2 regions of the Bacillus carboniphilus genome follow, and region 2 is predicted to be linked to the other one. Evidence: riboswitches for the same ligand, from Rfam matches in the RefSeq annotation. Region 2 holds a riboswitch; the other holds the start of a gene.

Region 1 (3,183 bases), 190 kb from region 2:
ATGTTGATAAAAGTTATCGGGAGGTTGCGACAGCTCCCGAGCGGCATGTTGCAACGGTCTTGGCACAGGCAAATTTTGAGGTCCAGTCACAATATTTGTCCAGTATTAAAAATAGTGACTTTTACTAATGAAGTTATCGAGTACTTTAGAAAGGTAAGAAGAGAGTTATGGAAGAAATCACAAAAGAAGAATTAATAGAACTATTTGAAAATCGTGAAGTTCATTTTATTTATTTATATACTCCTCTTTGTGGTACATGTCAGATGGCATCTAAAATGTTGGAAGTGACTGAAACTATACTTTCCATTAAAATATACAAAAAAGATTTGAATTACATACCAGAACATGCAATGAATTGGGGTGTTCAAAGTGTCCCAGCATTAATTATATTAAAAGAACAAAAAATTATTGAAAAAGTGTTTGCTTTTGGATCAGTTGAAAACATTATTTCCATCATTAATGAGCATCAGAATTCATAAGTTAACAAAAAAAACTTTTCGAGTTAGAGAATATTTCTTGGGAAATTGTCGAATGAAAAATAAAGGAAACCTCCTAAATAAAACGTACTTTTTATATTAAAGGAGGTTTTTGTGATGGATGAATTTCCTATACTAAATGAAGCGGTCAAAAAAATGGTCCCTCCATACAAGCTTACGGTTTGCTTTCAAAAAGAAAAGCAGAATGATCTATATATCTTGAAAAAACAAGGATTGATAAAGTGTGAAATAACCAATGTTCAGGTTGATATCGTGATTAAAGTGACTGAACCCTTCTTCGAAAATTTAGTAAAAGGAAAGGTGTCGCTTTATTCTTTAATAAAATCAAATGAAGTTACTGTAAAGGGATCGTATCGTCATATATTAAAATTGGATGCGATCCTTTATTTAAGGAATATTATTTAAAATATTCAGAATTTTTATTGACTTTCAGAAAAGTTGTTGCTATTATAAGTAATCATTAGAGTCACCATATAAAATCTTATCAAGAGAGGCTGAGGGACTGGCCCTAAGACGCCCGGCAACCGGTTTTAAACCACGGTGCTAATTCCAGCAGAATATCTATATTCTGAAAGATAAGAAGATAATCATGTTAAGTAAGAGATTAACATAGGTTACAGACCGTTACTTGATTATTTCTTCTTGTGAACGAGTTTGTCCCTTTTGTTAATCTCTTTTTGTTTTATCAAACTTAAAAAAGGAGAGGATTTACTGATGACTAAAGAATACCAATTGGAAACATTGAATATTCATGGAGGTTTACAGGATAGGTCCACCACAGGTGAAAGAGCAGTCCCCATTTATCAATCCACTGCATATTTATTTAAAGACACAAAACATGCTGCCAACTTATTTGCTTTGAAAGAGCCTGGTTATATTTACACTCGAATTCATAATCCTACAGTCACGGTACTTGAAGAGCGAATTTCCGCTCTTGAAGGAGGAATTGGTAGTTTAGCAGTTGCCAGCGGGATGGCGCCATTACTTTATCGATCTTAAACATAGCAGAAGCAGGGGATGAAATTGTTTCAGCCTCAACCTTATATGGAGGAACATACAATTTATTTGCGGTAACCTTACCTAAGTACGGAATTAAAGTGACGTTTGTTGATCCGACTGACCCAGAAAACTTTAGGCAAGCTATAACTTCGAAAACGAAAGCGATTTTTGCAGAAACCATTGGCAATCCTAGCTTAGTTGTCCTCGATATTGAAGCTGTTGCTGAAGTTGCTCATGAAGCAGGAATTCCATTAATTATTGATAATACTTTTGCTACTCCTTATTTATGTAGGCCGATTGAACATGGGGCTGATATTGTCATTCATTCTGCAACGAAATGGTTACTAGGAAATGGGACTACATTAGGAGGAATTATTGTTGATGGTGGGAATTTTGATTGGAATTCAGAAAAGTTTCCAAGCCTTATTCAACCTGATGAAAGCTATAATGGGATTGTTTATGCTAGGGACGTCCCTAAAGCAGCTTTCATAACAAAAGCGCGAGTACAGCTTCTAAGAGATCTTGGACCTGCTTTAAGTCCATACCATGCTTTTCAATTTAGTTTAGGTCTAGAGACACTACATGTGAGAATAAAGGAACATATCCGAAATACACGCTTGTTAGTGAAGTATTTACTAAAACACCCACAAGTAACTTGGGTGACTTATCCTGAATTAGATGAACATCCGACAAAAGAATTAGCCACTAAATATTTACCTAAAGGTGCCGGTTCTGTTATTGTCTTTGGGATTGAAGGCGGAAGAGCAGCAGGAGAGCAATTTATTAACTCAGTTCACCTATGGTCACATGTGGCAAATGTTGGAGATGCAAAGAGCTTAATTATTCATCCTACAAGTACAACTCATCAACAATTGAGTGATGAAGGATTGACCGATTCAGGAGTGACTGAAGATTTGATTCGATTATCTGTGGGCATCGAGCACATTGATGACCTTATAAAGGATCTAGATCAAGCCTTTAAAAAGGTTTTAGAATATGCATCGAGTGTGAAATAGGAGTAACGTAAAGAATTTTTTGTTGACACTATTTTTGACCCGTGATAGAATTCTCTCATGTTAAATAAGTACGTTAAAATTGAATAAAAGTTATTTTCTCTTATTTAGAGAGGTGGAGGGAAGTGCCCTATGAAGCCCGGCAACCGTCAATGAAATATTGAAATGGTGCCAAATCACGCAATGCGAATTATACTCGCTTTGAAAGATGAGGGAAAGGTTTTTAATACGTAATTTAAAATGCCTTTCTGCTTATATGCGGAAAGGCATTTTGTTTTATTTAACAGTCATTTTCAACATGAGGGAAGGTGAAGCAATGATCACGCTAACAAACATTAGTAAAGAATATGGAAGTGGTGCTATAAAAGCATTAGATGATATTAATTTAAAAATCAATAAAGGTGAAATATATGGAATAGTAGGTTACAGTGGGGCGGGAAAAAGTACGTTAATTCGCTTGTTAAATGGGTTGGAAACACCTACTGAAGGTGAAGTTCACATTGGTCAACTAAATCTTAGCAAGTTAAATGAAAAAGAATTAAGAAAACAAAGAAAAGAAATAGGAATGGTCTTTCAGCATTTTAATCTTTTGTGGTCTAGAACTGTGAAAGAGAACATTTCTTTTTCTCTAGAAATTGCAGGAGTACCTAAAAAGGAAAGGCTTCAAAGAGTGG
Region 2 (3,183 bases):
TGAGTACCATCTTTAATTGGATCTGCTTTGAAAGTAGGTGCAGATATAATTGTAAATGGGTTTTTATGGTCAACTAATTCCTCATCTGTTGCTCGAATGAACAATTGATGGGCAAATAAATTATGCCATGCAAATTCATTAATAGTTTGAATGGGTAATCTGTATTTTGAATCTGCTCCTGCAAACCCTTTAAACAAAAAAAGTTCATTCTTTGCCTTTAAATAGTCGATCACTTTTGTATAAAGTTTTTCAAAAATCTCTTCAGAGATCGGTTGATTAACTGATCCCCAATCTATTTTATTCTTTACACTTTCTTCTTCTACAATAAATTTATCTTTAGGTGATCGACCTGTATATTTTCCAGTGGTTGCACGGATTGCACCTGTGGAAGTCAATATTCCTTCATTTCTTTCTAAAACGAGTTCAACAAGACGAGAGACCGGTAAATTATGATAAGTATTTGGATTATTGACCAAATGATTCAGTTCAGAGCGAATATCTACTTTATTCATGGTATACCATCCTTTTTATAGTAGTTGAATGATTATAAATAGTATAACACATTTAAATGAATAGTCTATACTAATTAAAGAAAAATTTCCAAGTTTAAATGGATAAAGTACCTTTAATTATATGTAGCTTTAGTTTGTGTCAGTAAAAAGAAGAGTGAAACCTATTTTTTAGCTTTGTCGGATATTTATTAGTGGGATGTTTAAATCGGTTTATGGTTTGATTGGCAATATATTTGTTGTATAACAATAAAACTTTAAGTCGAGTTAAATTATGAGTTCTAAAGGGTGACTTGAAGGCGTGGGTGAAGTATGGTCTAGTTACTGTATGAAGTATTATTGAAGAGAAAAGTAGGTCATGGAGTTAATCGACTGCCTTCTTTGTTAAGTAATGACCCTTACATTTCATTAGTTGAGACACGTATAGTTTGACATAAAGGGCATTTGTGATTTAAGATGTTTAAACGGATATTCTCTTATCCTGAGCAGGTGGAGGGACAGCCCCAATGAAACCCAGCAACCTTCACGTAGTGAAAAGGTGCTAACCTGATGCAAGGACATTCCTTGATCGATAAGAGTGAAAGGAAACGATGTAAACACCCCCTTTCCTCATTATTATGATGGAAAGGTTTTTTTATTTCTGTGATGTTTTTGCTTGCAATTTAGGGAAATACCTGTTGAATGAAAGGGAATAATAGTATTGTTCCTTTAGAGTTCTGTTTATATAAGAGAAGAATCATCCGTCATGATTATATATAACTTAAGGAGGAGTATTGATGACAAACTTACGACGCTTATTTACATCTGAATCAGTAACAGAGGGACACCCTGATAAAATTTGTGATCAAATATCTGATTCAATTTTAGATGCAATCTTAAAGAATGACCCAAATGCTCGAGTAGCCTGTGAAACATCTGTAACAACAGGTTTAGTACTGGTATCCGGTGAAATTACGACAAATACATATGTGGATATCCCTAAAATTGTTCGTGAAACAGTTAAAGGAATTGGATATACAAGAGCAAAATATGGATTTGATTCTGAGACATGTGCCGTTTTAACGTCGATCGATGAACAATCTGCTGATATCGCAATGGGTGTAGACCAAGCATTAGAAGCACGAGAAGGTCAAATGAGTGATGAGGAAATTGAGGCAATTGGTGCTGGTGACCAAGGGTTAATGTTTGGCTATGCATGTAATGAAACAAAAGAATATATGCCTCTTCCTATTTCCTTAGCTCATAAGCTTGCTAGACGTTTAACAGAAACTAGGAAAGAAGAGATTCTCCCTTATTTGCGTCCAGATGGAAAAACACAGGTTACTGTTGAATATGATGAAAATGATAAACCTGTTCGTATTGATACCATTGTGATTTCTACTCAACATCATCCAGAAGTTTCATTAGAACAAATCCAAAGAAACCTAAAGGAATATGTCATTGATCCAGTTGTTCCAAAAGAGCTAATCGATGAGGACACGAAATATTTTATTAATCCAACTGGCCGTTTTGTTATTGGTGGACCTCAAGGAGACGCAGGACTAACAGGCCGAAAAATTATTGTTGATACGTATGGTGGATATGCTCGCCACGGTGGAGGCGCATTTTCAGGAAAGGATGCTACGAAAGTAGACCGTTCTGCTGCATATGCAGCAAGATATGTTGCTAAAAATATAGTCGCAGCACAGTTAGCAGATAAATGTGAGGTTCAACTAGCCTATGCCATTGGTGTTGCCCAGCCTGTTTCAATTTCTATTAATACATTCGGAACAGGAATTGTACCTGAAAATATTCTAGTGGATATTGTCAGAGAAAACTTTGATTTGCGTCCAGCTGGGATTATCAAAATGTTAGATTTGAGAAGACCTATTTATAAACAGACTGCTGCTTATGGACATTTTGGGCGAACAGATATTGATCTTCCTTGGGAACGAACTGATAAAGCAAGTCAATTAAAAGCACAAGCACAAAACTAAATAAAGAGTGAAATTTATGTAAAAGTGACTTCTATTTTTAACAGAAGTCACTTTTTTTGAAAAAATTTATTCGCTATAACCCCATATAGTAATGCATTTTGGGAATAATTTAATAAAATATGTTTTTTTTTTGATACTTTAAAGTTGCTCTTTTTTTCTTATATAATTAATGGGTTATTGACTAAAACTATAGCCATCTTTGGAATAATTATAGATACAATTTGATAAGGAGGAAAAAGTTAATGTGTGGGTTTATAGGTGTTTTTGATCATAGTAAAAAATATAAAGAACAACGTATTGAGCACATTGAACAGGCAAGTCGTAAAATTATACATCGAGGCCCTGATGATGAAGGCTATTATCATAATGATTATATTTCGTTAGCTTTTAGAAGATTAAGTATTGTTGATTTAGCTGGAGGAAAACAGCCTCTTACCTTTGGAGATGGTCGCTATTGGATTGTTTTTAATGGGGAAATATATAATCATAAACAGTTGCAAAAGAAACTAGAGGATCTAGGAGTTACATTAAATACTAATAGTGATACAGAGGTGATTGTGGCCCTTTATTCAGTAATGAAAGAAAAAGTGGTACATGAATTAAGAGGGATGTTTGCTTTTCTTATTTGGGATACAGAGCGAAATGAATTATTTGGAGCAAGGGACTATTTTGGGATTAAACCTTTATACATGATTGAA

Evidence for each region. Region 2 has a riboswitch for S-adenosylmethionine ahead of metK (methionine adenosyltransferase). Riboswitches for the same ligand answer to the same signal wherever they lie in the genome.
Region 1: it holds a riboswitch for S-adenosylmethionine, as region 2 does, so the genes downstream of both, LC087_RS10435 (O-acetylhomoserine aminocarboxypropyltransferase/cysteine synthase family protein) here and metK (methionine adenosyltransferase) in region 2, are expected to answer to the same signal.

Annotation. Positions count from the first base shown of each region.
Region 1 covers NZ_CP129013.1:2,031,675-2,034,857, reverse strand. The annotation lists gene LC087_RS10450 (ribonuclease M5) at 1-128, shown strand, start outside; gene LC087_RS10445 (thioredoxin family protein) at 168-479, shown strand; gene LC087_RS10440 (hypothetical protein) at 594-902, shown strand; SAM riboswitch class I at 976-1,079, shown strand; partial or broken gene LC087_RS10435 (O-acetylhomoserine aminocarboxypropyltransferase/cysteine synthase family protein) at 1,212-2,512, shown strand; SAM riboswitch class I at 2,610-2,724, shown strand; gene LC087_RS10430 (methionine ABC transporter ATP-binding protein) at 2,826-3,183, shown strand, end outside.
Region 2 covers NZ_CP129013.1:1,839,597-1,842,779, reverse strand. The annotation lists gene pckA (phosphoenolpyruvate carboxykinase (ATP)) at 1-512, opposite strand, end outside; SAM riboswitch class I at 983-1,087, shown strand; gene metK (methionine adenosyltransferase) at 1,286-2,485, shown strand; gene asnB (asparagine synthase (glutamine-hydrolyzing)) at 2,728-3,183, shown strand, end outside.